Regions from separate parts of the Pseudoduganella sp. jia 9 genome, predicted to be linked through region 3. Evidence: predicted binding sites of a transcription regulator. Region 3 holds the regulator's gene; each other region holds the start of a gene.
What was found. The regulator sigma-54, encoded in region 3, starts transcription at its own class of promoters, with help from an activator protein. The targets are predictions, from matches to a motif close to TGGCANGNAANCTGCTTT.
Positions count from the first base shown of each region.

Region 1: ACY34H_RS24515 (ammonium transporter) is a predicted target of sigma-54. The motif match lies at 2,293-2,310, and genes of this name have one in related genera.
Region 2: ACY34H_RS22420 (circularly permuted type 2 ATP-grasp protein) is a predicted target of sigma-54. The motif match lies at 4,492-4,509, and genes of this name have one in related genera.
Region 4: ACY34H_RS04160 (urease accessory protein UreD) is a predicted target of sigma-54. The motif match lies at 2,023-2,040, and genes of this name have one in related genera.

Region 1 covers NZ_JBUPWE010000020.1:49,449-57,328, reverse strand. Annotated here, with positions in the region: gene kdsA (3-deoxy-8-phosphooctulonate synthase) at 1-53, shown strand, start outside; gene eno (phosphopyruvate hydratase) at 291-1,574, shown strand; gene ftsB (cell division protein FtsB) at 1,680-2,021, shown strand; gene ACY34H_RS24515 (ammonium transporter) at 2,350-3,555, shown strand; gene ACY34H_RS24510 (TonB-dependent hemoglobin/transferrin/lactoferrin family receptor) at 3,747-6,026, shown strand; gene ACY34H_RS24505 (hemin-degrading factor) at 6,038-7,192, shown strand; gene ACY34H_RS24500 (SDR family oxidoreductase) at 7,260-7,880, opposite strand, start outside.
Region 2 covers NZ_JBUPWE010000017.1:41,936-49,815, reverse strand. Annotated here, with positions in the region: gene ACY34H_RS22430 (circularly permuted type 2 ATP-grasp protein) at 1-719, opposite strand, end outside; gene ACY34H_RS22425 (transglutaminase family protein) at 764-4,150, opposite strand; gene ACY34H_RS22420 (circularly permuted type 2 ATP-grasp protein) at 4,534-5,946, shown strand; gene ACY34H_RS22415 (alpha-E domain-containing protein) at 5,948-6,907, shown strand; gene ACY34H_RS22410 (transglutaminase domain-containing protein) at 7,037-7,831, shown strand; gene ACY34H_RS22405 (zinc-binding metallopeptidase family protein) at 7,814-7,880, opposite strand, start outside.
Region 3 covers NZ_JBUPWE010000004.1:288,051-295,930, reverse strand. Annotated here, with positions in the region: gene ACY34H_RS06235 (monovalent cation:proton antiporter family protein) at 1-68, opposite strand, end outside; gene ACY34H_RS06230 (KpsF/GutQ family sugar-phosphate isomerase) at 203-1,201, shown strand; gene ACY34H_RS06225 (KdsC family phosphatase) at 1,201-1,740, shown strand; gene lptC (LPS export ABC transporter periplasmic protein LptC) at 1,755-2,348, shown strand; gene lptA (lipopolysaccharide transport periplasmic protein LptA) at 2,378-2,962, shown strand; gene lptB (LPS export ABC transporter ATP-binding protein) at 2,963-3,724, shown strand; gene ACY34H_RS06205 (RNA polymerase factor sigma-54) at 3,742-5,214, shown strand; gene hpf (ribosome hibernation-promoting factor, HPF/YfiA family) at 5,322-5,678, shown strand; gene ACY34H_RS06195 (enoyl-CoA hydratase/isomerase family protein) at 5,861-6,943, shown strand; gene ACY34H_RS06190 (amidohydrolase family protein) at 6,999-7,880, shown strand, end outside.
Region 4 covers NZ_JBUPWE010000003.1:192,695-200,574, reverse strand. Annotated here, with positions in the region: gene ACY34H_RS04170 (DUF885 domain-containing protein) at 1-1,519, shown strand, start outside; gene ACY34H_RS04165 (hypothetical protein) at 1,712-1,942, shown strand; gene ACY34H_RS04160 (urease accessory protein UreD) at 2,071-2,934, shown strand; gene ACY34H_RS04155 (urease subunit gamma) at 2,965-3,267, shown strand; gene ACY34H_RS04150 (urease subunit beta) at 3,276-3,602, shown strand; gene ureC (urease subunit alpha) at 3,619-5,319, shown strand; gene ureE (urease accessory protein UreE) at 5,334-5,864, shown strand; gene ACY34H_RS04135 (urease accessory protein UreF) at 5,864-6,544, shown strand; gene ureG (urease accessory protein UreG) at 6,575-7,210, shown strand; gene ACY34H_RS04125 (HupE/UreJ family protein) at 7,226-7,819, shown strand.

The DNA of each region.
Region 1 (7,880 bases), on a different contig from region 3:
AACTCGATCGCATCACCAAGAAGTCCGGCTTCCTCGAGAACAGCTTCGAATAATCGTTGTCCGTTGCCTTTGAAACGGGCCGCGCAGCTACAGGCTGCGCGGCCCGTTTTGCGTTTTGTAGTAAGCCGCCGCGCTTCCCTACATGGCCATCCTCTGTTACCCTTGCTGCAATTTTGCGCGCCGGACAATGCAACAGCGTGAAACAGCGTCATGCAGCCATGTCTGCAGCGATGCCTGCAGCGAAGTCCAGCGTCGCGCCTGCCTGTTACCCCCAACTTTGGAGACTACACATGAGTGCAATCGTAGATATCATCGGCCGCGAGATCATCGACTCGCGCGGCAATCCAACCGTCGAGTGCGACGTGCTGCTGGAATCGGGCGTGATGGGCCGTGCCGCCGTGCCGTCGGGCGCGTCGACCGGTTCGCGCGAAGCCATCGAACTGCGTGACGGCGATCCGAAGCGCTACTTCGGCAAGGGCGTGCTGCAGGCATGCGAGAACATCAACACCGAGATCTCCGAAGCGATCATGGGCCTGGACGCCAATGAACAGGCCTTCCTGGACCGCACGCTGATCGACCTGGACGGCACCGAGAACAAATCGCGCCTGGGCGCCAATGCGATGCTGGCCGTGTCGATGGCCGTCGCCAAGGCCGCCGCCGAAGAAGCCGGCCTGCCGCTGTACCGCTACTTCGGCGGTTCGGGCTCGATGCAGATGCCGGTGCCGATGATGAACGTGATCAACGGCGGCGCGCACGCCGACAACAACCTGGACATCCAGGAATTCATGATCATCCCGGTCGGCGCACCGACCTTCAAGGAAGCAATCCGCTACGGCGCCGAAGTGTTCCACACGCTGAAGAAGATCCTGCACAAGAAGGGCCTGAGCACCGCGGTGGGCGACGAAGGCGGCTTCGCACCGTCGCTGGCGAACCATGAAGATGCCATCAAGCTGATCATCCAGGCCATCGAGGAAGCCGGCTACGAGCCGGGCACGCAGATCGCGCTGGGCCTGGACTGCGCCGCTTCCGAATTCTACAAGGACGGCAAGTACGCGCTGGAAGGCGAGGGCCTGTCCCTGACGGCCACCGAGTTCACCAACCTGCTGTCGACCTGGTGCGACAAGTACCCGATCATCTCGATCGAGGACGCGATGCACGAAGGCGACTGGGAAGGCTGGGCGATCCTCACCGAAGCACTGGGCAAGAAAGTGCAGCTGGTGGGCGACGACCTGTTCGTCACCAACACCAAGATCCTGAAGGAAGGCATCCAGAAGGGCATCGCCAACTCGATCCTCATCAAGATCAACCAGATCGGCACGCTGACCGAAACGTTCGCCGCCATCGAGATGGCCAAGCGCGCCGGCTACACCGCCGTGATCTCGCACCGCTCGGGCGAAACGGAAGATTCGACGATCGCCGACATCGCCGTGGGCCTGAACGCGCTGCAGATCAAGACCGGTTCCATGTCCCGCTCGGACCGCATGGCCAAGTACAACCAGCTGCTGCGCATCGAGGAAGACCTGGGCGACATCGCTTCCTATCCGGGCCGCGATGCATTCTACAATTTGAAGTAAATGCGTTTGAAGTCAACGCGACTCAAGTAAAATGCCCCTGAAGTAACACAGCATCCTTTACCACTATGACACCGGCCGGGCTTCCCGGCCGGTTCTTTTATATCCATGCGTCTGATTACCCTCGCCCTGGCGGCACTGCTGCTGCTGATTCAGTATCCCTTATGGCTGGGGAAGGGCGGATGGCTCCGGGTGGGCGACCTGGAGCAGCAGGTCGATGCCGCCCATGAAAAGAACGACGAACTGCGGCGCCGCAATGCCAAGCTCGACTCCGAAGTGCGCGACCTGAAAGACGGTACCGGCGCCGTCGAGGAACGCGCGCGCTACGAGCTGTCGATGATCAAGCAGAACGAAATCTACGTGCAAATCCTGCGCAAGGGCCAGATCCCGGGCGACGGCGCCACGCCCGCTCCACCGCCCCCCGCCGAACCCGCCAAACCCGCTCGCTGAAAACTGGGAGAAAACTGGGGACGTACCCCTGTTTTCAGGAAACTTCCAGCAATAGCCCATGCGTATTAGTGCCAGTAAACAGGGGTACGTCCCCCGTTTCGGCTGTCGATAGCCCTGCGATAGAGTTTCCGTAAAACAGGGGTACGTCCCCAGTTTTGTTCGGCGCCAAAATGGCGCAGGACGCACCATGGCGGTGCTGTCGAGTTATCGAAAGGGTGCGAAGTATCTTTGTTTGATATTTCGCACCAGTGACGAGCCTCATTGTTCTGAAAGGCACGGTTCTTGCACTCTCTTTGTGCTTTTGCACTTAATTGGGGAGTGGCGGTCGATGGAGTCGTTCAAGAGCGGTGGCGATGCCTTGTTTGTCCTGCTGGGGGGCATCATGGTGCTGGCGATGCATGCGGGATTCGCGTTCCTCGAACTGGGCACGGTGCGCAAGAAAAACCAGGTCAATGCGCTGGTCAAGATCCTGGTCGATTTCTGCGTGTCGGCCATTGCGTACTTCGCCGTTGGCTATGGCATCGCGTATGGCGTGCACTTCTTCGGGCCGACCGATACGCTGGTGGCGAACAATGGCTATGCCCTGGTCAAGTTCTTCTTCCTGCTGACATTCGCCGCCGCCATTCCGGCGATTATCTCGGGCGGCATCGCCGAGCGCGCGAAATTCTATCCGCAGATGGTAGCCACGGCGCTGCTGGTCGGCTTCATCTACCCGTTCTTCGAAGGCATTGCCTGGAACGGCAACCTCGGCATCCAGGCTACGCTGGAGCACACCTTCGGCGCGCCGTTCCATGACTTTGCCGGCTCGGTCGTCGTCCATGCCGTGGGCGGCTGGGCCGCGCTGCCGGCCGTGCTGCTGCTGGGAGCGCGCCGCGGGCGCTATGGCAGGGATGGCCGCATCTCGGCGCACCCGCCGTCGAATATTCCGTTCCTGGCGCTGGGCGCATGGATCCTTGCGGTTGGCTGGTTCGGCTTCAACGTGATGAGCGCGCAGACGCTGGACAAGATCAACGGCCTGGTCGCCGTCAATTCGCTGATGGCCCTCGTCGGCGGCACGCTGGCCGCGCTGGTGCTCGGCAAGAACGACCCCGGCTTCGTGCACAACGGCCCGCTCGCCGGCCTGGTGGCGGTGTGCGCCGGCTCCGACCTGATGCACCCGCTCGGCGCGCTGGCGACCGGCGCGGTGGCGGGGGCGATCTTCGTCATCATGTTCACGCTGGCGCAGAACCGCTGGAAGATCGACGACGTGCTGGGCGTTTGGCCGCTGCACGGGCTGTGCGGCGCCTGGGGCGGTATCGCGGCAGGCATCTTCGGCAGCCATGCACTGGGCGGGCTGGGCGGCGTGTCGCTGATATCGCAGGTCGCCGGTACCCTGCTGGGCATCTGCGTCGCCACCGTGGGCGGCGCGCTCGTGTACGGCGTGCTGAAAGTGGCCGTCGGCCTGCGGCTCGATCCCGAACAAGAATTCGACGGCGCCGACCTGTCGATCCACAAGATCAGCGCCACGCCGGAGCGGGAAACCATCGCCGGTTGACGGCCACGCCGTCGCGGATCGGCCACGCCGTCGCGGTATGTTCTGAACGTACGGCGCAGTAAGTGAACGATTCAATTTCGCAACATTCTCTGCTTGCAAATAAGAATCATTCGCATTAAGATGGCGATCTTTGCCAGCCACCTGTTCCATTTCAGGCGCCAGCTTCCAACTGACTCCCTGACTGGAACACCATGGATGCACTTACCGCGCGCCGGCGCCTGCTGCCGGCGCTGATGATGTCCGCGCTGGCGCCGCTGGCCCACGCACAAGCCACCTCGTTTGCTCCCTCATCGGCCACCTCGGCCCTTGGCGAAATCACCGTGACCGCGGCGCGCGACGCCACCGCGGCGAAGGCCGGCACCACCACGACCGTCACGGCGGACGACCTGACACGCCAGGCGGCGCAGAACATGCAGAACATCGCCCGCTACGCGCCGCTGGTCAGCGTGCCGAACGCGGCGAGCGGCTCCGGCAGCGTGTGGGACAGCAGCGGCAACACCGGCTTCAACATCCGCGGCATCGACGGCAACCGCGTCAGCATGGACCTGGACGGCATCTCGCTGCCCGACGCGGCACCGAAGCCCGACGGCTCCACCTTGAACAGCTTCGGCATCGGCCGCGATTACTTCGATCCGGAGACGTTCCGCGAAGTGAACATCATCTCCGGCACGACCAGCAATATCGGCACCGGCCCCGGCACGCCGGGCCTGGGCGGCGCGGTGCAGTTCACCACCAAGGCGCCCGAGGATTACCTGGACGCCGGCCGCCCCGTCCACGCCGACTACAAGTTCGGCTACGACGGCTCGAACAATATGCGCATGCAAGCGCTGACTGGCGCCGCGCAGGCCGGCAGCCTGCAGATCCTCACGCTGTTCGTGCACCGCGACGGCAAGGAATACGAATCCGAAGGCAGCGCCGTCGCCAACCCGGACGACTGGAGTTCCGACGCTCTGCTGGCCAAGCTGGCCTGGTCGCCGCTGGCCGGCCACAAGCTGACCGCCACCGTGGATGCCTACCAGGCCAGCCACACGCGCGCCTACCTCAACAAGACCAGCGCGCTGTATCCCGCCGGCGTCGGCCAGCAATCGGAAACGCGGCGCAACCGCTTCTCGCTCGACCATGAATTCATCGGCAAGGCCGCCTTGTTCGACAAACTGGAATCGCGCATCTATGCCCAGAACGCGGAGGTCGACGACCACACCACCGGCCCCTACGTATCCCAGGGCCAGCGCTATGACCGCTCGATCGAGACGGGCTACTTCAACAAGAGCCGCGGCCTGGCCAGCCATGCCGTGAAGGCGCTCGGCGCGCACCAGCTGGCGTATGGCCTCAGCGCGGAAACCGTCGACACGCGCCGGCCGTGGCGCGAAGACCGCACGGTGCTGGCCACCGGTGTGCACCAGATCACCAGCAAGAACCGCATGGTCGATACGGATACGACGAAGCTGGCGGCCTTCGCCAGCGCCGACATCGTGCTGGCCGAAGGCCTGACGCTGGCACCGGGCCTGCGCTATGACTGGCGCGAAATGAATCCGAAGAATATCGAGGATTACGTGGTGGCCGTACCGGCCGCGCAAAAGGAGCTGCGCGAACGCAAGGACGATTACTTCACGCCGAGCCTGAAGCTGAGCTGGAAATTCATCCCCGAGCTGATGGCTTACGCAACCTACACGCGCGGCACGCGGCTGCCCACCGCGGCCGAACTGACCGGCACCTACGACTCGTTCAGCTACACCAGTGGCAACGGTTACGCGGTGCTCGGCAATGCCGGCCTGAAAAAAGAAACCAGCAATGCCTTCGAACTGGGACTCTCCGGCCACCCGGCGCGCGGCGTGACATTCGACGCATCGGTATTCCACACGAAGTACGAGAACTTCATCGAGTACGCGACGCAGCCGCCGGATCCGGTCAACTTCCCGACCATCACGCAGGGCCTGTTCCGTCCCGAGAACGTGGGTGAGGCGAAGACCTGGGGCGCCGAGATCTCCACCAGTTTCGCGCTGGGCGAATGGTATCGCGCACTGAGCGGCGCGAGCATCAACCTGGGTGCCGGCGTGCAGCACAGCAAGGCGCGCAACCACGACACGGGCGCCGAAGGCGAACTGGCGTCGACCTTGCCGCGCAAGGTCAGCGCCACGCTGGCCTGGGACGATCCCGCCAAGCGGGGAGGGGCGGCGCTGTCGGTCTTCAACGTGCGCGGCAAGCAGGCCGGCGCCGACGTGATTTCCAATGTCAGCGGCGCGCGCTTCGACGTGCCCGGCGCCACAGTGGCGGACCTGACGGCGTACTGGAACATCGGCAAGCATGCGGCCGTCACGGCCGGCATCTACAACCTGACCGACAAGAAATACTGGGACTACGCATCGTCGCGCAGCCTGGTCGCCGGCACCACCGCCGCCACGCTGGCCGACATCGAGCGCCAGGCACGACCGGGGCGCTACGCCGCCGTCACGCTCAACGTGATTTACTGAGGAGAGAAAGCATGAAAACCCACCGTCGTTATACCAGCCTGCTGGCGCTGTCCGGCGCCTTGATCCTTGGCATGGCCTCGAGCCATGCCAGCGCCGCCACGCTCGCCGAGCGCTGGAACACGCTGCGCGCCGAGCAGCCGAAACTGGGCATCCGCGATGCCGCGAAGCAGCTCAGCGTCTCCGAGGCCGAACTGCTGGCCACCGGCATCGGCAGGACCGTCACGCGCCTGGCCGACAGCAGCCACGCGCCGCGCGAGATCATGCGCCGTGCGCTGGACCTGGGCAAGGTGATGGCGCTGACGCGCAACGAGAACGGTGTCATCGAAGTCACGGGCGAGGCCACGCGCATCGCCAAGCAAGGAGACGACGGTGCCAAGGATGCGGAACGCGAAGCGCGCGAACTGAACATCGCCGGCGGCTACCTGGGCGGACCGATCGACCTGCGCTTCCACTTCACGAAGTGGAAGCATGCGTTCGCCGTGGTCCAGCCAGGCAGGGATGGCGCCATGTCGCGCAGCCTGCAGTTCTTCGACGAGAACGGTACCGCCGTGCACAAGGTGTACCTGAAGGACGAAGCCAAGGTTGCCGTATTCGACAAGCTGGTGGCCGACTTCCGCCACCCGCAGCAGGACGGCAGGCTGGCCATCGTGGCCGCGGCGCCGAAGGCAGCCGAAACGCCGGACGCATCGGTGGACGTGAAGGAATTCCAGCAGGCGTGGAAAGAAATGTCGGACGTGCACCAGTTCAACCGCATCGTCTCGGAATTCAAGCTGTCGCGCGAGCAGGCATTGCGCCTGGCGCCGGCCGGCGTGGCGACCAGGGTGGCGCCGCAGGCGGTGCGGCAACTGCTGGAGCAGGCCGCCGCGAAGGGGGTGCCGATCATGGCTTTCGTCGGCAACGGCGCCGTCACGCAGATCTACAGCGGCAAGGTGAACAAGGTGGAGAAGGCGGGCGGCTACTTCAATGTGCTGGACCCGGACTTCAACCTGCACCTGCGCGACAAGGCGCTCAAGACCGGCTACGTGCTGCAGCGCGCCGGCGTGACGTCGGTGGAGTTCTACGACGACAAGGGCGAGCTGGTGGTCACCTTCTTCGGCGTGCGCGAGCGGGGCAAGCCGCAGCCGCAGCCGTGGCTGGACCTGGCGGCCGGGCTGCCGAAGGCCTGACGATCGACCCGCGGCGTGTGAGCGCTGGTGTCGGACACCGGTTTCCAGCACCGCAAGCCAACGGGCATCAACCAGGAATCAACCGCTCCCGCTTCAACCGCTCGAACAGCTCGAAGAACGCCTCCGGCGTGCCCTGGTAATCGAGGAAGCCGGCCTTGCGGCTCTTCGTCATGTCGGTGATGACTTCCATCGGGCGGCCCAGGTCGGCGTCGGTGTGCCACCACGAAGCGAGGCGCGTCACGTCCGCTTCGGCCAGCCCGTGCCGTGCGGCGATGTCGCGCCACAGCGCGGGGGCGTCGTGCATGCGCGACTCCAGCGGGCTGATCTCCACCGGCAAGGGCGCCGCCTCGACGCCGAAGTATTCCGCCAGCCGCGGCCACAGCCACTGCCAGCGGAACACGTCGCCGTTGACGACATTGAAGTCCTCGTTCGCTCCCGCGGCACTGGTCGCGGCCCATTGCAGGTGGCGCGCCAGCAGGCGCGCATCCGTCATGTCCACCAGGCCTTCCCATTGCTGGCGGCTGCCCGGGAACACGAACGGCTGGCCGGTGTGCTTGCACAGCGCCGCATAGACGGCCAGCGTCTGCCCCATGTTCATCGCATTGCCGACCGCGAAACCGATGATGGTGTGGGGCCGGTGCACGCTCCACGTAAAACCGTACTGCCGCGCCGCGTCGAACAGGCGGTC
Region 2 (7,880 bases), on a different contig from region 3:
ACGATCAGCGGCATTTCGCCATCGCGCAGCGGTGCCGGGGAATCGCCGTTGGCCGCGCACAGGCGGCCCCAGTGCACCAGGCTGTCGCGCATGGTGCGGAAGAAGCCGGCCAGCGGCTGCACTTTCAGTTCGCGCAGCAGGTCGGGGAAGGTGGGCGAGATGATGGCGCGGTTTTCCAGCGCATAGCCGGCGCCCGATGGCGCCTGCGTGCGGTCGGCCAGCACCCACCAGCGGCCATCCGGCGCGCGCGCCAGGTCCACCGCGTAGAAGTGCAGGGCGATGTCGTCGTGGTGGCCCATGCCGTGGCAGGGGCGCAGGAAGCCGGCGTGGCCGTGCACCAGTGCCGGCGGCAGCAGGCCTTCACGCAGCATCTCCTGCGGGCCGTAGACGTCGCCGAGGATTTTATTGAGCAGCCGGGCGCGCTGGATCACCGCCGCCTCGATGCCGCTCCATTCCTCGTGCGGCAGGATCAGGGGCAGCACGTTCAGGTCCCATGGACGCTGCATGCCGTCGGCGTCGGCGCGCACGTTGTACGTCACGCCGTTTTCACGCACCTGGCGCTGCACCATCTCGTGGCGCTGGCGCATCATGTCTGGCGGTTCGTGCTCCAGGCTGTCGAGCATGGCGCGCCAGTGCGCGCGCGGCACCTTGGCCGCGTCGAGCATTTCATCGAAACCATCGGGCGCGGAAAGGTAAGACTCAAGTAGATTATTGGACATGTCGCACGGCAGCTATTCTTTCCATCAGGAACTTAAACAGTAGATCAATCTGCCTGCCAGCGCAAATCCAATGTCATCGGGAAGCTCGGATTCCGTTCCTCTTTTCGCACAGTCATCGGGCCCGGCGTGTGCCCGTGCGGCCAGAAGCGCGCGAAACGGCGTGCCTCGGCGGCGTTGGCGTTGACCGGCGAGCCCACTTCGTTGCGCCCGCCCGGATGCACCACGTGGTACGTGCAGCCGCCGATGGCGCGCCCGCTCCAGGTGTCGACCAGGTCGAAGGTGAGCGGCGCCTGCACACGGATGGTCGGGTGCAGCGCCGACCACGGGCTCCACGCGCGGAAGCGCACGCCGGCCACGTATTCGCCCGGAATGCCGGTAGGGTGCAGCGGCAGCATGCGGCCGTTGCAGGCGATGACGTGGCGGCCGTTGGTCAGCCCGCGCACCAGCAGCTGCATCCGCTCCACCGACGAATCGACATAGCGCGCGGTGCCACCGGCGCTGACTTCCTCGCCCAGCACGTTCCACGGCTCGATCGCCTGGCGCAGTTCCATTTCCACGCCCTCATAAACAACAGTGCCGAAGCGGGGGAAGCGGAACTCGATGAACGGCTCGAACCAGTGGTCCTCGAATTCGTAGCCGTGCGCGCGCAGGTCGCGGGCCACGTCGCGGATGTCCTGGGCGACGAAATGCGGCAGCATCCAGCGGTCGTGCAGGGCCACGCCCCAGTTCACCAGCTTGGCCTGGTAGGGCTGGCGCCAGAAGCGCGCGACCAGGGCGCGCAGCAGCAGCATCTGCAGGAGGCTCATGCGCTCGTGCGGCGGCATCTCGAAGGCGCGGAATTCCACCAGGCCCAGGCGGCCGGTGGGGCCGTCCGGCGAATACAGTTTGTCGATCGAGAATTCCGAGCGGTGCGTGTTGCCCGTCAGGTCCACCAGCAGGTTGCGCAGCAGGCGGTCGACGATCCACGGCTTGTCGCCTTCGTGCAGCGTCGGCAGCACCTGGTCCATCTGCTGGAAGGCGATCGCCAGTTCGTACAGGTTGTCGTCGCGCGCTTCGTCCACGCGCGGCGCCTGGCTGGTCGGCCCGATGAACGTGCCCGAGAACAGGTACGACAGGGCCGGGTGGTTCTGCCAGTAGGTGATCAGGCTTTTCAGCAGGTCCGGGCGGCGCAGCATCGGGCTGTCTTCGGCGGTGGCGCCGCCCAGCGTCGCGTGGTTGCCGCCGCCGGTGCCGGTGTGCCGGCCGTCGAGCATGAATTTCTCGGTGCCCAGCCGGGTCAGGCGGGCTTCCTGGTACAGCGTCGACACGTTATAAACCAGCTCGTTCCAGCTGGCCGCCGGATGGATGTTCACCTCGATCACGCCGGGATCGGGCGTCACGCTGAGTAGTTTTATGCGCGGGTCGCGCGGCGGCGCGTAGCCTTCGATGCGCAGCTTCATCGCCAGCTTGGCCGCGGTGCGTTCGACGGCGCTCACCAGCGCCAGGTAATCCTCGATGCGTTTCAGCGGCGGCATGAACACGTACAGCCGGCCGGCACGCACTTCGACGCACAGCGCGGTGTGGATCACGTCGCGCGATGCCGGTTCGGCCGGCCGGGGTGGCCGGATCGGTTCGACGACCGGCCTGCGCGCCTTGTCCGCCGCTTTGTCAGTAGGAGCCTTGCCCGCGGCCAGGCCCAGGATCGGACGCTTCTCCTTTTCCTTCTTGCGTTCCTCGACCGGCAGCGCGGCGCGTGGCGCGAACGGGTCGACGTCGTATTCGTCCTCGCGTTCTTCCGGCAGCACCCATGGCAGCGTGGCCAGCGGCAGCCGCAGGCCGATCGGCGAATCGCCTTCGATCAGGTACAGGTTCTCGCGCCGGATCGGCCACGGCGACGTTTGCCAGACGGTGCCGATCATGGCCGGATCGTAGTCCTTGGCCTTCAGCGGCAGCACGTAGCCGGCCACCTCGCCCAGGCCGCGTTCGAGCAGGCGGGCCAGGCGGCGGCGTTCTTCCGGCGCGGTGAGGTCGGCGTCCAGCGGATCGAGATTGCGCGGCAGCGCCTGCTCGCGCTGTGCCTGCAGCAGCACGTCCTCGTAGGCCGGGATGGCGCTGTTGGAGGGCAGGGCGAGCGATTTCACCAGCTCTGTCGTGAAACGGCCGGCATCGTCGGGGCCATAGCCGTCGTCGATGTGTTCATCCGAGAACAGCGAGGCGTCGAGCCACATCGGCTGGCCGTCGATGCGCCAGTAGATATTCAGGGCCCAGCGCGGCAGCGGTTCGCCCGGGTACCACTTGCCCTGGCCGTAGTGCAGCATGCCGCCCGGCGCAAAGTGGTTTTTCAACCGGTGCATCAGATTGCCCGCCAGCTCGCGCTTCTTGTCGCCGTGGGCCTGGGTGTTCCATTCGGGGCCGTCCATGTCGTCGATCGACACGAAGGTCGGCTCGCCGCCCTGGGTCAGGCGCACGTCCTGGGCCTTCAGGTCCGCATCGACCTGCTGGCCGAGGCGGTCGATCTTCTGCCAGTCCGCTTCCGTGTACGGTTTTGTCACGCGCGGGTCTTCGTGGATGCGCGTGACCGTCATCTCGTGGAAGAACGTGACTTCGGCCTTGTCCGTGAAGCCGGAAACCGGCGCCGCCGACGAGGGCAGGGCGGTACAGGCCAGCGGAATGTGGCCTTCGCTGGCCAGCATGCCGGAGGTGGGGTCGAGCCCGATCCAGCCGGCGCCGGGGATGTACACCTCGGTCCACGCGTGCAGGTCCGTGAAATCGACGTCGGTGCCGCTTGGGCCGTCGAGTGCTTCCTGGTCGGCGCGCAGCTGGATCAGGTAGCCGGACACGAAGCGTGCCGCCAGGCCCATCTCGCGCAGGATCTGCACCAGCAGCCAGCCGGTGTCGCGGCACGAGCCGGAACGCTTCTGCAGCGTTTCATCCGGCGCCTGCACGCCGGGCTCCATGCGCAGCAGGTAGGCGATGTCGCGCTGCAGGCGCTGGTTGACGGCGACCAGGAAGTCGTTGGTGCCCATCGGCTTGGCCAGCAGGTCGCGGCGTGCCGCGGTCACCCATTCCATTACCAGCGGGCTGGAAGGTTCCGTCTGCAGGTAGGCGCTCAGTTCGGCCGTCAGCTGCGGCGGGTAGGCGAACGGGAAAGTCTCCGCATACTTCTCGACAAAGAAGTCGAACGGATTGATGACGGTCATGTCGGCCACCAGGTCGACCGTGAAGTCGAGCGTGTCCGATTTTTCGGGGAAGACAAAGCGGCCGATGTAGTTGCCGTACGGGTCCTGCTGCCAGTTGATGAAGTGTTCCTGCGGCGTGACCGACAGCGAATACGACAGGATCGGCGTGCGCGCGTGCGGCGCCGGACGCAGGCGCACTTCATGGGGGGACAGGCTGACCAGGCGGTCATAGCGGTAACTGGTCTTGTGGTGCAGCGCGATACGGATAGCCATGCGGGAGTGCCTTTCGAAAGGGGCGCGGTATGAGATGCATCAAGCATGATTCGTACCTGCAATAAAGGCAATCTATTTGGAGCGGGGTGGGGTGGGGGCAGGGGTGTTGGATGCGCGCGTTAGCGGTGGAGTCTCAGGGGTCTGTCCCCGGTAAGTGTTGGCCGCCAGCCCGGTAGTTGGCGTTTTGAGGGGACTGACCCCAGTTTTTGCCAGCGCACTCGACATGCGAACAACACCGGGGTCAGTTCCCTCAAAAAGCCGCTGGCAAGCACGCAGGCCAACACTTACCGGGGACAGACCCCTGCGGCTCGACCGCTGTCATTACATGGACGTCTTACCCCTGGCACGTTTCTTGTTAGCACTCTTGCTACGAGGAGGAATCGATGCCGAACTTTTACGATGAAATGTATTCCACCGAGGCAACCGTGCGCCCGCACTACCAGGCGTTCGCGGACTGGCTGGCGTTGCAGCCACCCGGCCAGATCGACCAGAAGCGCACCGAAGCCGAGTTGATCTTCCAGCGCGTGGGCATCACGTTTGCCGTGTATGGCGACACCGCCGGCAAGGAGCGCCTGATTCCGTTCGATATCATCCCGCGCGTGATCCACGCCGCCGAGTGGGCCAAGCTGCAGGCCGGCCTGGTGCAGCGGGTCACCGCGCTGAACCGCTTCCTGCACGACATCTATCATGGCCAGGAAATCCTCCAGGCGGGCATCATCCCGCGCGAGCAGATCCTTAACAATGCACAGTACCGCCCGGCCATGCAGGGCGTCGACGTGCCTGCCGATATCTATGCGCACATTGCCGGCGTCGATATCGTGCGGGCCGGGGAGGGCGAGTTCTATGTGCTGGAAGACAATTTGAGGGTGCCGTCCGGCGTCTCCTACATGCTGGAAAACCGCAAGATGATGATGCGGCTGTTCCCGGCGCTGTTCGCCAGCAACCGGGTGGCGCCGGTCGACCATTATCCCGACCTGCTGCTCGATAACCTGCGCACCGTGGCGCCGCTGGGCAGCGCCGATCCGACCGTGGTCGTGCTGACGCCCGGCATGCACAACTCGGCCTATTTCGAGCATGCGTTCCTGGCCCAGCAGATGGGCGTGTCGCTGGTGCAGGGGCAGGACCTGTTCGTCAAGGACGAAACCGTGTGGATGCGCACCACGCGCGGCGCGCGGCGGGTCGACGTCATCTACCGCCGCATCGACGACGACTATCTCGATCCGCGCGCGTTCCGGGAAGAGTCCACGCTGGGCGTGCCCGGCCTGATGGAAGCGGTGCGCGCCGGCCGGGTGGGCCTGGCCAACGCGATCGGCACCGGAGTGGCCGACGACAAGTCGATCTACCCCTACGTGCCCGACATGATCGAGTTTTATCTGGGCGAAAAACCGATCCTCAATAACGTTCCTACTTACCAGTGCAGGAAGAAGGAAGACCTGGCCTACACGCTGGCGCACCTGCCCGAGCTGGTGGTGAAGGAAGTGCACGGCGCCGGCGGCTACGGCATGCTGGTCGGCCCGGCGTCGACGGGCGCCCAGGTCGAGGCGTTCCGCGAGCGGCTGCTGGCCAACCCGGCGGGCTACATCGCCCAGCCCACGCTGGCGCTGTCGGCCTGCCCGACGTACGTGGAGTCGGGCGTCGCGCCGCGCCATATCGACCTGCGGCCGTTTGTCCTGTCGGGCAAGACGGTGACGATGGTGCCGGGCGGGCTCACCCGCGTGGCGCTGCAGGAAGGCTCGCTGGTGGTGAATTCGTCGCAGGGCGGCGGCACCAAGGACACCTGGATACTGGAGAACTGACATGCTGAGCCGCACCGCAGATCATTTGTTCTGGATGGCCCGCTACACCGAACGGGCCGAGAACACCGCCCGCATGCTCGACGTGCGCGTGCAGTACTCGCTGATGCCGCAATCGCCGCTGGCCGTGCAGCAGGGCTGGCGCACCATGCTGGGCGTGTCGGAACTGGAAAGCCAGTTCGACGCCAAGTACGGCGCGCTGACGCAGAAGGAAGTCATCGACTTCATGGTGCGCGATCCGGACAATCCTTCGTCGATCGCCAGCTGCCTGACGGCGGCGCGCGAGAATGCCCGGGCCGTGCGCGGCACCCTCACCACTGAAGTGTGGGAGACCGAGAACACCACCTGGATCGAGCTGCAGCAGCACCTGCGGAGCCGGATGTTCGAGCACCAGCCCGGCCAGTTCCTGGAGTGGGTGAAGCACCGCTCGCACCTGTCGCGCGGTGTCACGCTGGGCACCATGTTCCAGGACGGTGCATTCAACTTCATCCGCCTCGGCACCTTCCTGGAGCGGGCCGACAACACGGCGCGCATCCTCGACGTGAAATTCCGCTTCCTCGATTCCGATGCGATCAAGGCGGGGCCGCAGGGCGAGTTCTATTACCTGGCGGCGCTGCTGCGCTCCGTGTCGGCGTTCGAGACGTACCGCAAGGTCTACCGCGATGCCATCACGCCGTCGCGCGTGGCCGCGCTGCTGATCCTCGAAGAGAAGATGCCGCGCTCGCTGGTGGCCTGCCTGGCCGCCGTGGTGGCCAACCTGCAGGAAATCAGCAACGACGTGTCGCAGGAGACCGAGCGCCTGGCCGGCAAGCTGCACGCCAAGGTACGTCTTGCCGTGATCGACGACATCCTGGAAGAAGGCCTGCATGATTTCCTGACGGCGTTCCTGGCTGCGATCGAACAGATCGGCAACGGTATCGGCAGCGATTTCCTGGTGCCGGCGGAGACGGAAGACCATGCGTAAGGTGTCGCGCTTGCCCTGCCGGTGTCACACTTATGCACCAGCAAATGACACGCCGCACCAGAGTGGCAATAATTACAACTCTCGCGCTATATTGGTGCGCTTATGTCGATAGCTGAAAGCGAGCCTGCCATGTTGTTGCGCACCCGTTGCAACCTGAGTTTCATCGTCGCCGAGCCGACACCGTTCATCCTGATGCTGCGCCCGCGCAGCGACGCGCTGCAATGGGTGACGCATCAAAGCTATAACCTGGCGCCCGGCGTGCCGGCGATGGAATTTACCGATGCCTATGGCAACCTGTGCCAGCGCCTGGTGGCGCCGCCCGGCGCCTTCTCGATCTACACCTCGGCCGACGTGATGACGGCCGCCACGATCGATGTCGCGCCGGGCGCGCCGTTCGACGAAGTGCAGCACCTGCCCGACGAGGTGCTGACGTACCTGCTGCCCAGCCGCTATTGCGAATCCGAGCTGTTTGCCGAGATGGCCACCGAAATCGTTGCCGGCGTCGCGCCGGGGTACGACCAAGTGGCCCGCATCACCGAATGGATCCGCAGCGAGGTGCGCTTCAATCCGGCATCGTCGTACAGCCACATGGCGGCGACCGACGTCAACGAGCGGCGCGAGGGAGTCTGCCGCGACTTGGCGCACCTGGGCATCGCCCTGTGCCGCAGCCTGTGCATTCCGGCGCGCATCGTCGCCGGCTACCTGCACGGGCTGGAACCGATGGACCTGCATGCGTGGTTCGAGGCTTACGTGGGCGGGCGCTGGTATACCTTCGATCCGACGCAGGATGGCCCGCGCGGCGGCCGTGTGACGATCGCCCGCGGCCACGACGCCGCCAACGTGGCGATCTTCAGCCGGTTCGGGCCGCCGCTGGTGCGCAATGAAATGGAAGTTTCCGTCGAACTGCTACATGGCTCGCCGTGAAGTGCGCGGACGCTGGGCGCGCACTACCTTGTGCACGAATTCCAGCTTT
Region 3 (7,880 bases):
CGGAAGGCCACCACGCCCAGCACGGCGCTACCCAGCAGCAGGAGAGTCAGTTCAAGGGGGGAGAACACGAAGGTATCCGTGGGTGGGCCGGCGACACAATGGGCATCTGCAGCACTGGTGGGGAGTTTGTAACGTCTGGCAAGTTTTTTGCTTTCCCAATTCGGCTATACTTTCGGGCATGAGTGTAACCCATGAAAAAACAATGCTGAAAGCTTTTGATGCAACAACCGCAAGCCGTGCACTGGTGCTGGCGCGTGAAGCCCTGCAAATCGAGGCCGATGCCCTGGTCGCGCTGCATGACCGCCTGGCAACGGATGAGAGCGTAGGGAAAGCTGTCTCGCTGCTGCTGAACTGCAAAGGGCGCGTTGTCGTTTCCGGCATCGGCAAGTCCGGCCACATCGGGCGCAAGATCGCCGCGACGCTGGCTTCCACCGGCACCCCGGCGCTGTTCGTGCACCCGGCCGAAGCGGCGCACGGCGACCTGGGCATGGTCACGCCGGACGACGCGTTCATCGCCATTTCCTATTCCGGCGAAAGCACGGAACTGATGGCGATCCTGCCCGTGGTCAAGCGCATGGGCGGCGCGGTGATCTCGATGACGGGCAAGCCCGAATCGAGCCTGGCCCGGCTGGCCGACGTGCACCTGGACGTTTCGGTCGCCAAGGAAGCCTGCCCGATGAACCTGGCGCCGACGGCGTCGACGACCGTGACGCTGGCGCTGGGCGATGCGATCGCCGTCGCGCTGCTGGACCTGCGCGGGTTCAAGGAAGAAGACTTCGCCCGCTCCCATCCGGGCGGCGCACTGGGCCGCCGCCTGCTCACGCATGTGCGCGACGTCATGCGCCAGGGCGACGCCATCCCCGCCGTGGCAACCGATACCCGGCTGCCGGATGCACTGATGCAGATCACGCAGAAAGGCATGGGCATGACCGCCGTGGTCGATGCACAATACCGGCCTGTGGGCGTGTTCACCGACGGCGACCTGCGCCGCCTGATCGACAAGGTGCAGGACTTCGGCAAGGTCGTCATCGGCGACGTGATGCATGCGAATCCGCGTACCATCGGCCCTGAAAAACTGGCAGTCGATGCCGTGGCCATCATGGAAGAGCACCGCATCAACCAGATGCTGGTGGTCGACGAACACGGCAAGCTGGTCGGTGCGCTGCACATCCATGACCTGACCCGTGCAAAGGTGATCTGATGACTATTACTTACGACGCGGCTGTCGTCGAACGGGCCGCGCAGGTCAAGCTGTTCATCTTCGACGTGGACGGCGTGCTGACCGACGGCGGTCTGCACTACGGTGCCGAGGGCGAAGCGTTCAAGACATTCAACGTGCAGGATGGCCTGGGCATCAAGCTGCTGCAGGAATCGGGCGTGCTGACCGGGATCATCAGCGCGCGGCGTTCGCCGCAGGTGGTGGCCCGTGCCAGGGACCTGGCGATCGAATTCGTGCACCAGGGCGGCCACGACAAGCTGACGCCGTTCAAGGCGTTGCTGGAGCAGCTCAACCTGTCCGCGGAGCAGGTGGCCTTCATCGGTGACGACGTGGTCGATATCCCGATCCTGTCGCGTGTCGGCTTTGCCGTGGCGGTGCCGAATGCACGGCCGGAAGTGCTGGCGCGCGTGCATCACGTCACGCAGCATCGCGGTGGCCACGGCGCGGTGCGCGAAGTCTGCGAGTTCGTGCTGCGGGCGCAGAACAACTATGAGCGAGTCATGGCCCAGTTCCTGGCCTGAGAAACGGAGAAGCCATGCGCAACCAGCGAACCGCACACCGCTACCGCCTGTCGATCGGCATGATCCTTGCGCTGTTCGGCGCCCTGGGATCGTTCTGGCTGCTCGAGCTGATGAACCGGGCCGGCGAGGAAATGGAAGCCGGCATCAAGGTCGATGAACCGGACCACATCGTGGAGCGCTTCTCGTTCGTGCGCATGACGGAAACGGGGCAGCCCGGCTACATCATCTCGGGCGACAGGCTGACACACCGTCCGTCCGACGATTCGGCGGACATCGACAAGCCGGTGGTGCGCAGTCTTTCCGGCGACAGGCCGCCGATGGATATCCGCGCCGAACATGCCAGGGTCGACCAGGACAACACGCGCATCACGCTGACGAAGAACGTGAACATCCACCGGGTCGCGTCGCCCGCCGCGCGGGACATGCACCTGGCCACCGAGAAGCTGACGATCTACCCCGACGAAGACCGTATGGAAACCGACCTGCCGGTGCGCATGCAGAGCGGCGGCGCCACCGCCACCGGCATCGGCATGCGGGCCAACAATGCCACGCGCCAGCTGCAGCTCGGCCAGGGCACCATCGTGTATCCACCCCGGCCGCGCCAATGAGGCGGATCACAATCGCATAGGAATCGAAGATGAAGAAACTCATGTTGGCGGCGCTGATGCTGCTGGGCGTTGCGGGTCATGCCGCCGCCGAGAAGGCCGATTCGTACAAGCCTACCGAGATCAATTACGGACGCCTCGATGCGGACGACGTCAAGCAGGTCTATACATTCACCGGCGACGTGACGCTCACGCGCGGCACGCTGCGGATGAAGGCCGACAAGGCGGTGGTTACCTACACGCCGGACGGTTACCAGCTGGCCACGCTGACCGGCGGCGGCAAGAAGGTCACGTTCCGCCAGAAGCGCGACGGCGAAGGCGACCAGTGGATGGAAGGCGAAGCCGACCGCATCGAGTACGACGAGAAGGCCGAGCTGGTGAAGATGTACTCGAAGGCGAAGATCCGCCGCCTGGAAGGCAGCAAGCCGAGCGATGAGGTCGAGGGCGAATTCATCTCGTACGACAGCCGCCGCGAGTTCTTCAGCGTGCGCAATACCAGCAGCGGCGCCGACAAGCCGGGCGCCGGGCGCGGCACCATGGTGATCCAGCCGAAGCGCACCGCACCGGCGGCGCCGTCCGCAACGCAACCGCCGGCCGCGCCGGCAGCGGGGAATTAAATGGCGCAAGTGCAGGAAAACTGCAGCAGCACGCTGATCGTGCGCGGCCTGCAAAAGAGCTACGGCAAGCGCCAGGTGGTGCATGACGTGTCGTTGCAGGTGGCGTGCGGCGAAGTGGTCGGCCTGCTGGGGCCGAACGGTGCCGGCAAGACCACGTCGTTCTACATGATCGTGGGCCTGGTCGCGTCGGACGCCGGCACCATCGACCTCGACGGCACCGACATCTCCAGCCTGCCGATCCACAAGCGCGCCACCCTCGGCCTGTCGTACCTGCCGCAGGAAGCGTCGGTGTTCCGCAAGCTGACCGTGGAAGAGAACATCCGCGCCGTGCTGGAGATCCAGAAGGTCGACGGCAAGCCGCTGGGCAAGGCGGCGATCGACGAACGCCTGAACGCGCTGCTGGCCGACCTGCAGATCGAGAAGCTGCGCGAGAACACGGCGCTGTCGCTGTCCGGCGGCGAACGGCGCCGCGTGGAGATCGCCCGTGCGCTGGCGACCAACCCCCGCTTCGTGCTGCTGGACGAACCGTTTGCCGGTGTCGACCCGATCGCCGTGATCGAGATCCAGCGCATCGTGCGCTTCCTGAAGGAGCGCAGCATCGGCGTGTTGATCACGGATCATAACGTGCGCGAAACGCTGGGCATCTGCGACCGGGCGTATATCATCAATCAGGGCAGCGTACTGGCCTCCGGCCGACCCGACGATATCATTGCCGACGAGTCCGTACGCCGGGTATATCTGGGTGAACATTTCCGCATGTGACCGGGCATTAATCAGCTATGAAACAGTCTTTGCAACTGCGCACTTCCCAGCACCTCGCGCTGACGCCGCAATTGCAGCAGTCGATCCGGCTGCTGCAATTGTCCACGTTGGAGCTGCACCAGGAACTGGAACAGCTGCTGACCGATAATCCGCTGCTCGAGCGGCTCGACGACCCGCTCGACCGCTCGGTGCGCCTGCTGGGTGACGGTGCCATCAACACCGCGCAGGCCCCCGGCGAAGCGCCACCGGAAGGCGGGCCACCGCAGGATGCGCCGGCGACGCCCGAACCCGAGCCGTTCGATGGCGGTGGCGAGGGGCTCGATGCCGGCACCGGCGATACCGACTGGAGCAGTGCGGGCAGCGGCAAGGGCCCGGACGACGACGATGCCCGCCCCCAGCTCGAAGCGAGCCACCGCAGCCTGCGCGAGCACCTGATGGAGCAGATGCGCGTGACCGTGCTCGAATCGCGCGACCGGGCACTGGTGGAGCTGATCATCGATGCGCTCGACGACAACGGCTACCTCGAGGAGAGCCTGGAGGAGATCCACGCGCGGCTGCCGGAAGAACTGGAAATCGAGACCGACGAATTGCGTACCGCGCTGAAGATGTTGCAGAGCTTCGACCCGGCGGGCATCGGCGCGCGCAGTGCATCCGAATGCCTGGCCCTGCAGATCCGGCGCATGCCGAATGTGCCGCTGGTGACGCGGCGCATGGCCCTGTGCATCGTTGAAAACCACCTGCAATGGTTCGCCCAGCGCGACTTCAACAAGCTGAAGAAGGCACTCGATTGCGACGACGAAGACTTGCGCGAGGCGCAGGCGGTGATCCGCCAGTGCAACCCGCATCCGGGCGCCGCGTTCGCGGCCGACGTGTCAGACTACGTGGTACCGGATGTGGTGGTGAAGCGGGGGCGCAATGGCTGGATCGTCACATTGAACAACGATGTGATGCCCCGCCTGCGCGTCAACGCGCTGTACGCCAGCCTGCTCAAGCAGGGCAAGGGTGAAACCCAGATGAATGCCCAGCTGCAGGAAGCCAAGTGGCTGATCAAGAATATGCGCCAGCGCTTCGACACGATCCTGCGCGTGGCCCAGGCCATCGTCGAGCGCCAGAAGAACTTTTTCTCGCATGGCGCGGTGGCAATGAGACCCCTTGTGTTGCGTGAAATAGCTGATACACTGGGCCTACACGAGAGCACTATCTCTCGGGTAACAACTCAAAAATATATGCTGACTCCGCATGGCATGTTTGAGTTGAAGTATTTTTTTGGCAGCCACGTGGCAACCGAAGCTGGCGGGGAAGCATCCTCGACTGCGATCCGGGCGCTGATCGTGCAATTCACAGGAGCCGAAGACCCTAAGAACCCTTTATCCGACAGTAAGATTGCGGACATGCTGGGTGAACAAGGCATGGTGATTGCGCGACGCACTGTTGCCAAATATCGCGAAGCATTGAAAATTCCCCCGGTCAGCCTCCGCAAATCCCTGTAAGCAAAACCCTGGCAGCAAATCCTGGTAGTGCTTGGGTTCCTCTGCGCCGCCTTACTTGCTTGGTGGAGAACGCACGAACCTGTAATATCTTCTTTAGGAGTGTGTGTATGAATCTGACCATCAGTGGACACCATATCGACGTTACCCCTGCCATTCGCGAATATGTGCAGAACAAGCTGGAACGCGTCAGACGCCATTTCGATCAGTTGATCGATGTCAGTGTGATCCTGAGTGTAGATAATCTCACCGAGAAAGAGAAAAGACAGAAAGCGGAGATCAACCTGCGGATGTCGGGCAAGACCGTGTTCGTCGAAAGCGTCGCGCAGGATCTTTATGCGGCCATCGACACGCTGATCGACAAGCTGGACCGCCAGGTCATGAAGCACAAGGATAAAGTGCAGAACCACAATCATGAAACCATCAAGTACCTGAGCGAGACCGAAAATCCCGCGTCGACCGCATAACGACGGTCGCAGGTCGCAGTCCCTCGACTGCTGCAACACAAGGGCGCACGATGCGCCCTTTGTTATATGTGGCGCCTGCATGCGCGCCCTGCACACAGGTCTTGCGTACATCCCACGTTTATCCCACATGGTTCGCATCCATGGCTAGAATGAGGCCAATAACGACAACGATGCGAGACACCATGACCGACCACGTCCATATCAAGGTGCGTAACGGCACCGGCTTCATCACACTCGACCGGCCGAAGGCGTTGAACGCGCTGTCGCTCGAGATGATCCGGGCGATCACGGGCGCGTTGCTGGCCTGGCGCGACGACGAGGACGTTGCCGCCGTTGTCATCCGCAGCAGCTCCGACAGGGCGCTGTGCGCGGGCGGCGACGTCCGCTTCTTCCATGCCGCCGGCAGCGCCACGCCGCAGCGCGGCAGTGCCCTGATCGAAGATTTCTTTACCGAGGAATATGCGCTGAATTACCTCGTGCATTGCTTTCCGAAACCCTACGTGGCCGTGATGGACGGCGTGGTGATGGGCGGCGGCATGGGCATCGCGCAGGGCGGACCGCAATGCGGCGTGCGCGTGGCAACCGACCGCACCCGGCTGGCGATGCCCGAGGTGAACATCGGGCTGTTTCCCGACGTGGGTGGCAGCTATTTCCTGGCGCGTGCGCCCGGCAAGCTGGGCGTTTACCTGGCGCTCACGGCGCTGATGATCGGTCCTGCCGATGCGCTGTACTGCGGCCTGGCCGATCATTACGTTCCCGCCCCCGAGCTGCCGCTGCTGGCCGACCTGGTGGGGTCCACCGCCGGTGCCGGACTGCGCGAAGCGGTCGCCATGTTCGCCCGGCCGCTCCGCGGGGAGGCGGGCGCATCGGAACTGCAGGCGCACCGTGCACTGATCGACGACCATTTCGCGCACCGTTCGGTGACCGACATCGTCGCCTCGCTGCGCCGCGACGATCACCCGTTCGCGCAGAACGCGCTGGCCGCGATGGCGCGGCGTTCGCCGCTGATGATGCGCGTGACAGCCGAGATGATACGGCGCGGCGCAACAATGGGCATCGCCGACTGCCTGCGGATGGAGCGCAACCTGGTACGCCGCACGTTCGAGCACGGCGAGGTGATCGAGGGCGTGCGTGCGCTGGCAATCGACAAGGACAATACGCCGCGCTGGAATCCGCCGTCGCTGGACGAAGTGAGCGACGCGATGGTGGACCGCTTCTTCGAACCGGCATGGCCTGCCTGGGCCCATCCGCTGCGCCACCTGTGAGCCTGCCGTCAATTCTCACCGTCCTGGAGGACGGTGTCTCCCGGAGCAATATTTGATGAACCGCCGTGATTTCCTGACATTCGCCGCCGCTTCGCTGGCACTTCCCGCCTGGGCCCACGATGCGCCGGCCAACACCATGCAGGCGGCGGTGCCGCCGGCCGACGCACCCCTGGTGGACCACCACCAGCACCTGTTCAGTCCGGCGATGGCGCGGCTGCTCGACACCGGGGCCGGCGGGCCCTCCGTGATTACGGCGAAGGACATGATCGCGCTGCTCGACGCCGCCGGCATCCGCCGTGCCGTGCTGCTGTCCGTCGCCTACGTGTGGGGCAGTCCGGCGCGCAAGATCGAGGACGAGTATATGAAAGTGCGCGCCGAGAACGACTTCAACGGCGCGCAGGCCGCGCTATACCCTGACCGGCTGCTGGCCTTCTGCAGCGTCAATCCGCTGAAGGAATATGCGCTCGAAGAACTGGAACGCTGCGCCGCGCTGCCCGGCCTGAAGCATGGCCTGAAACTGCATTTCGGGAATTCGGACGTGCAGCTGGAGTTGCCCGAACACGCCGCGCGGCTACGGCAGGTATTCGCCGCGGCCAATGCGAAGAAGATGGCGATCGCGGTGCACATGCGGGCATCCGTATCGAAGCACCGGCCGTATGGCGCCGCCCAGGCCCGCATCCTCCTCGAACAGCTGTTGCCCGCCGCGCCGGACGTGACAGTGCAGGTCGCACACCTGGCAGGCACCGGCCCCGGCTATGGAGATGCACCGTCGGACGAAGCGCTGGGTGTGCTGGCCGACGCCATGGCCGCCCGCGATCCGCGCACGAAACGGCTCTGGTTCGACGCCGCCACGATGGCCAATCCGGACATCACGCCGCAACAGCGGGAAAAGCTGGCACAGCGCATCCGCCAGATCGGTGCCGAACGCATCCTGTTC
Region 4 (7,880 bases), on a different contig from region 3:
TTGGGAGGGCGTGCTGGCGCAGCTCGACGGCGTGGCGGAAGAGAGCCTGTCGGCGGACGAACGCATCAATTTCGCCGTCTACCGCGCGCAGGTCGCGGCGCTGGTGGCGAACGCGCGCTTCCGCGAATACGAAAAGCCGCTGAACGCGGATTCCTCGTTCTGGTTCAACATGACGTACGAGGCCAGGAAGCCGTTCCGTACGAAGCAGGATTACGTCAACTACGTGGCCCAGCTGAACGACGTGCCGCGCTATTTCCGCGAGCAGGTCGCCAACATGCGCGCCGGCCTGGCGCGCGGCTTCACGCCGCCGAAGGTGACGCTGGCCGGGCGCGAGGCCACGATCGCCGGCGTCGCCGGTGCGCAGCCGGCCGACACGCCGTTCTACCTGCCGTTCAAGGAGATGGCCGTGACGATACCGGCGGCCGAACAGGCCAGCCTGCGCGCCGCGGCCCTGAAGGCCATCGGGGACCGCGTGATCCCCGCCCACGCGGAACTGCTGAAGTTCATGCGCGACGAGTACCTGCCGCGCGCCACCGAGACCCTGGCGGCCGAACGCCTGCCCGACGGCAAGGCGTACTATCAGTCGAAGATCGTCGAGTACACCACCACGCAGCTGAGCGCCGACGAGATCCACCGCATCGGCCTGGCCGAAATGGCGAAGATCCGCGCCGAGATGGCGGACGTGATGAAGCAGGTGAACTTCACCGGCGGCCTGCCGGCCTTCCTGCAGTTCCTGCGCACCGACCAGCGCTTCTATGCGAAGACGCCGGAAGAGCTGCTGATGCGCGCCGCCTGGGTCGCCAAGAAATTCGACGGCAAGGCCGAGCGCTACTTCGGCCGCCTGCCGCGCAGCCGCTTCGCCATCATTCCCGTGCCGCCGGACCAGGCGCCGTACTACACGTCCGGCCGCGGCGGTCCCGGCGTCTACCTCGTCAATACCTACGACCTGCCGTCGCGCGCGCTGTACAGCCTGCCCGCGCTGACCCTGCACGAATCGGCGCCCGGCCATGCGTTCCAGATGCCGGTGGCGATGGAGCAGGCGGGCCGTCCGCCGTTCCGCAACGCGTATATCTCGGCCTACGGCGAGGGCTGGGCGCTGTACTCGGAACGGCTCGGCACGGAAATGGGCATCTACGAAACGCCCTATGAAGTGTTCGGCATGCTGAGCTACCAGGCCTGGCGCGCTTCGCGGCTGGTCGTCGATACGGGCATCCACGCGAAAGGCTGGACCCGCGAGCAGGCGCTGCGCTACCTGATGGACAACACCGCGCTGTCCCGGCACGAGGTGGCCACGGAGGTGGACCGCTATATCTCGTGGCCGGGGCAGGCGCTGTCGTATTACCTGGGCCAGATGGCGATCATCGAGGCACGGCGCAAGGCCGAGGCGGCGCTGGGCGAGAAGTTCGACATCCGCGCCTTCCACGACACGGTGCTGGAACTGGGTTCGGTGCCGCTGCCCGTGCTGAAGGCCAGGATCGACCGGTTCATCGGGGAGGGTGGAAAAGGCCCGTACGGGTGATGCGGCTGGCGCCGCCGAGCGGTATCGTCTGCGCATGACCGGCGCGCAGCGCAATCGGCAGGTGGCGCCTGCACCATATCGTTGCGTTATTGCTTCGTTAATGAATCTTCGTGCGTCATCTTGCCGAATTGTCGTCATAATGGTGCAACCATTCTCAACAGCATTCTTTCTCAACTTCACTGGAATTCCGCCATGCCGCTTTACCAGATCTGGTACAACGACGCCGACCAACCGCTGGTCGTCAATACGCCTTACCGCCTGCGCGATATCGAAATCGCCGGCGAGATCATCCGCAACGAGCAGCGCCAGAACCGCCAGAGCGCCGATCCCGCCGGCCTGACGGTACGCGAATTGCTGCGCGTAAATGGCCTGCGCAATGTGCGCTACACGCTGGACGAAAGCGAACCCGTCGACCTGCGGTGAGAATTGTCACCTGATTTGCACCACGGCAGTGCGTCTGCTCTGCCGTGGTGCATCGCGGGGCCGCCTGGCCCCGAAAATTCTGGCACGCAACTTGCTGTAAGTGCAGGGTCATCGTTGAAAACCGCCTCATGCCCGACTGTACGGAACGCTTGCCTTTCCCGCCGCATCACGCCCCTCCGCACCCGGCGGCGTGGCAGGCCCGGCTCACGCTTGGCTTTACCCGAGATAGCGATACCACCCGGCTGACCCGCCGCGAGCACAGCGGCCCGCTGCGCGTGCAGAAACCGTTGTACCCGGAAGATCCGTCGATCTGCCACGCCATCGTGGTGCACCCGCCCGGCGGCGTGGTCGGCGGCGACCAGCTTGCGGTCACCGCGCACCTGAATCAGGGCAGCAATGCACTGCTGACGTCGCCCGGCGCCGCCAAGTGGTACCGCGCCAATGGCCGCGTATCGCGCCAGCGCGTCGACCTGTCGGTGGAGGCCGGCGGTGCGCTGGAGTGGCTGCCGCAGGAAACCATCTTCTTCAACGATGCCCACGTCGAGCTCGACCACCATGTCACGCTGGCGGCCGACGCCAGTTATCTCGGCTGCGAGATCCTGTGCCTGGGCCGCCGCGCCTCGGGCGAAGCGTTTGCAAAGGGCCGCGTCGACCAGCGCACCTCGGTGCGCCGCGGCGGCCGGCTGCTGTGGTGGGAGCAGGGCGCGCTGACGCCCGAAGCGATTGCCAGCCCGCTCGGGCTGAATGGCCACACGGTGTCGGCAATGCTGCTTGCCGTCGGCAAACCGGTGGCGGCGGAGACGGTGGCGGCATTGCGCGCACTGGCCGACGACCCGTGCTATGGCGTAACGCAGATGAAACACGTGCTGTGCGTGCGCTGGCTCGGCCACGACAGCGAGGCCGCGCGCGAAATGATGCTGGCGGCCTGGCGCATCGTGCGCCCCGCGCTGCTGGGCCGCGCCGCCATCGACCTGCGCAGCTGGCGCACCTGACCGGCGCACTGCGCACTGACAAGGATACCCATGGACCTGACACCCCGCGAAAAAGACAAGCTGCTCATTTTTACCGCCGGCCTGCTGGCCGAACGCCGCCTGGCACGCGGCCTGAAACTCAATTACCCCGAAGCGGTGGCGCTGATCTCGGCAGCCATCATGGAAGGCGCGCGCGACGGCAAAACCGTGGCGCAGCTGATGTCCGAGGGCACACAAATACTGACCCGCGACCAGGTGATGGACGGCATCCCCGAGATGATTCCCGACATCCAGGTCGAAGCGACTTTCCCGGACGGCAGCAAGCTGGTGACCGTCCACAACCCGATACCGTGAGGTGAAACATGATCCCGGGCGAATACCGATTAGAGGACGGCGACCTGCCGATCAACGACGGCCGTGAAACCGTGACGATCGTCGTGTCCAACGTGGGCGACCGCCCGATCCAGGTCGGCTCCCACTTCCATTTCTTCGAGGCGAACAACGCGCTGTCGTTCGAGCGCTGGAAGGCCTACGGCAAGCGGCTCAACATCGCCGCCGGCACCGCCGTGCGCTTCGAGCCGGGCCAGCAGCGCACCGTCGAACTGGTGGCGGTGGAAGGCAACCGAGAGATCTACGGCTTTGCCGGCCAGGTCATGGGCAAGCTGAAAAATGAACCAGACCCGACATAAATAACAAGGAGATCAGATGGCAATCATTTCCCGCCGCGCGTACGCGGAGATGTACGGGCCCACCACGGGCGACCGCATCCGCCTCGCCGATACGGAGCTGTTCATCGAGATCGAGAAGGACTACGCCATCTACGGCGAAGAAGTGAAGTTTGGCGGCGGCAAGGTGATCCGCGACGGCATGGGCCAGTCGCAGCGCGTGCATGCCGACGTGATGGATACCGTGATCACGAACGCCGTGATCGTCGACCACTGGGGCATCGTGAAAGCCGACATCGGCCTGAAGAACGGCCGCATCGCCGGCATCGGCAAGGCCGGCAACCCGGATATCCAGCCTGGCGTGACGATGGCCATCGGCGGCGCCACCGAGATCATCGCCGGCGAAGGCATGATCGTCACGGCCGGCGGCATCGACAGCCACATCCACTTCATCTGCCCGCAGCAGATCGAGGAGGCATTGATGAGCGGCGTGACGACGATGCTGGGCGGCGGCACCGGCCCGGCCGTGGGCACGGCGGCCACCACCTGCACGCCGGGGCCGTGGCACATCCATTCGATGCTGCAGGCGGCCGATGCGTTCCCGATGAACCTGGGCTTTCTCGGCAAGGGCAATGTTTCGCTGCCGCGGCCGCTGGAAGAGCAGGTCGAAGCGGGCGCCATCGGCATGAAGCTGCACGAGGACTGGGGCAGCACCCCGGCGGCGATCGACAACTGCCTGTCGGTGGCCGAGCGGATGGACGTGCAGGTGGCGCTGCACAGCGACACGCTGAACGAAGGCGGCTTCCTGGAGGAGACGCTGGCCGCGTTCAAGGACCGCACCATCCACACCTTCCACACCGAAGGGGCGGGCGGCGGCCATGCGCCGGACATCATCGCCGCCGTCGGCGAATCGAACGTGCTGCCGTCATCGACCAATCCGACCCGGCCGTTCACCGTCAACACGCTCGATGAACACCTCGACATGCTGATGGTGTGCCACCACCTCGATCCGGCCATCGCGGAAGACGTGGCCTTCGCCGAATCGCGCATCCGGCGCGAGACCATCGCCGCCGAGGATATCCTGCACGACATCGGCGCGATCTCGATGATGTCGTCCGACTCGCAGGCGATGGGCCGGGTCGGCGAAGTGGTGCTGCGCACCTGGCAGACGGCGCACAAGATGAAGGTGCAGCGCGGCTCGCTGCCGGAGGATTCGTCCCGCAACGACAACTTCAGGGTGAAGCGCTACATCGCCAAGTACACCATCAACCCGGCCATCACGCATGGCGTGTCGCACGTGGTGGGCTCGCTGGAAGTGGGCAAGATCGCCGACATCGTGCTGTGGAAGCCGGCGTTCTTCGGCGTGAAACCATCGATGATCCTGAAGGGCGGCATGATCGCGGCGGCGCAGATGGGCGACCCGAACGCGTCGATTCCCACGCCGCAGCCGGTGCACTACCGGATGATGTTCGGCGCCTTCGGCGGCGGCCTGAAAAAATCGTTCACCTTTGTTTCGCAGGCCGCGTTCGACGCCGGCATCGGCGAGCGGCTGCAACTGAGCAAGACGCTGATCCCGGTGAAGAATACCCGCAACATCCGCAAGCGCGACATGATCCACAACGGCGCCACGCCGGTCATGGAAGTCGATCCCGAAACCTATGAAGTGCGCGCCGACGGGCGACTGCTGGTTTGCGAACCGGCGGACATCCTGCCCATGGCGCAGCGCTATTTCCTTTTCTGACCTGTGCATCGAACATGCTGACCCTGCATACCAAACTGACGAACGCCGAGTGCGTCGACGCATCGCTCGTGCTGCCCTACGAACTGCGTGAAAAATGCCGGCTGCGCGCCGCGCTCGACACCGGCGAGGAAGTCGCCATCTTCACCGTGCGCGGCACCGTGCTGCGCGGCGGCGACCTGCTGACCGGCGAGGATGGGCGCGTCGTGAAGGTGGTGGCTGCCCATGAAGCCACGTACCGGGTGACCGCGCCCGATGCGCAGGCGCTGCTGCGCTGCGCCTTCCACCTTGGCAACCGCCACACCCAGGCCCAGGTGGGCGACGGCTTCCTGCGCATCCGCGCGGACGCGGTGCTGAAGGACATGCTGCACGGCCTGGGCGCCACGGTGGCCGAGGAGCAGGCGCCGTTCGAGCCCGAGTCGGGAGCGTATTCGGCGGGATTCGGCGGCGGTCATCACCACCATGATCACGGCCAGGGGCCGCTGGCGCCGGTTCCGCTGCGCCAGAAGATCCATCGCCCGGGCGATCCGAAGGAGGCCGCGTCATGATCGCCGCCGCGCAGCTGCTGCACCTGCTGCAGTTCGCCAGCCCGCAACTGCCGATCGGCGCCTACAGCTATTCCCAGGGGCTGGAAGCGGCGCTGGAGCAGGGCATCGTCAAGGATGCCGCGAGTGCGCATGGCTGGATCGCGCGCCAGCTGCATGAAGTCGTCGCGCGCTGGGAGGCGCCGATGTGCTGGCGCCTGATGGAAGCGTTTACGGCGCGCGATGCGCAGCGCGTGGCCGAGCTCTCCGAGCGCGCCATCGCTTCGCGCGATACGGCCGAATTCCGCGCCGAGACCGTGCAGATGGGCTATTCGCTGGCGCGGCTGATCGAGGAACTGGGCATTGCCGACGAAGGCGCGCTGGCGATGCTGAAGGAAGGCGGCGAGGTGCCGCTGGTGGCGGCCTATGCGTGCGCCGTGTCGGCGCTGGGCATCCCGCACGAGGAAGCGCTGCTGGCACTGCTGTTCTCGTGGGTGGAAAACCAGGTGCTGGTGTGCGTGAAGTCGGTGCCGCTGGGCCAGGTGGCCGGGCAGCGGCTGCTGCTGTCGCTGCGGCCGGAAATCGAAGCTGCGGCGCTGTGCGCGCAATCGCTGGCGGAACACGAATTGTCGAACTGGACCCCGGGCCTGTCGCTGCTGTCGATGCGCCACGAGGTGCAGTACAGCCGGGTTTATCGTTCCTGATATCCCGGCCCTGAATAACGAGGAGAAGAAATGGTGGTTCAATCCAACCCGCTGCGCGTGGGCATCGGCGGGCCGGTCGGCTCGGGCAAGACCGCGCTGTGCGAAATGCTGTGCAAGGGCATGCGCGACTCGGTCGACATGGCCGTCATCACGAACGACATCTATACCCGCGAGGACATGGAAATCCTGCTGCGCGCCGAGGCGCTGCCGGCCGAGCGGCTGATGGGCGTGGAAACGGGCGGCTGCCCGCACACGGCGATTCGCGAGGATGCGTCGATCAACCTGGAGGCGATCGCGCGGATGCAGGCCGATTTCCCCGATCTGGAACTGATCCTCGTCGAATCGGGCGGCGACAACCTGGCCGCCACGTTCAGCCCGGAACTGTCGGACCTGACGATCTACGTGATCGATGTGGCCGGCGGCGAGAAGATCCCGCGCAAGGGCGGCCCCGGCATCACGCGCTCGGATCTTCTCATCATCAACAAGACCGACCTGGCGCCGCACGTGGGCGCCAACCTGGACGTGATGGCGGCCGATGCGAAGCGCATGCGCGGCACGCGGCCGTTCGTGTTCACCAACCTGCGCAGCGGCGATGGGGTGGAGAAGGTCATCGACTTCATCCGCGAACAGGGCCTGCTGGGGCAGGCACCGGTAGCTGCCAGATAAACACGAGGAGATCGCATGAAAAAACGCTGCATGAAAAAACTGTTTGCCACCGCCATCCTGCTGGGCGCCAGCCTGCCCGCGCTGGCTCACCCGGGCCACGCCGAGATGGGTTTCGCCGCCGGCCTGCTGCATCCGCTGACGGGCATCGACCACCTGCTGGCGCTGCTCGCCGCCGGCATCTGGAGCGTGCGACAGGAGCGCAGGACTGGGCAGGAGCGGCTGGACCAGCGCTCCGGTGCCGCGCACCCGCTGGCGCTGCCGGCCGTGTTCGTGGCGATGATGGGCGCCGGCGCGGCGGCGGGCATGGCGGGGCTGCACATTCCCGGCCTGGAGAGCGGTATCGCGCTGACGGTGATGCTGACGGGCGCGCTGGTTGCCGCCGCCGTCCGGTTGCCGGCCTGGGCCGGTGCCGCGCTGCTGGGCAGCTTCGCCGTCCTGCACGGTAATGCCCACGGCCTGGAATTGCCGCATGCCGCCAGCGCCGCCGGCTTTCTCGGCATGAGCGCGCTGCTGATCGGCGCCGGGCGCCTGGCCGGCAGGCTGCCGCTGGCCCGTTTCACCGGCGGCGCCATCGCCGCCGCCGGCCTGGGCATGCTGGCGCTCGGCTGATTGCCGGGTGCCGGGACGGGCAAGGCGCCGCTGTTCAAACAGCTGGAATTGCCTGGAAAAC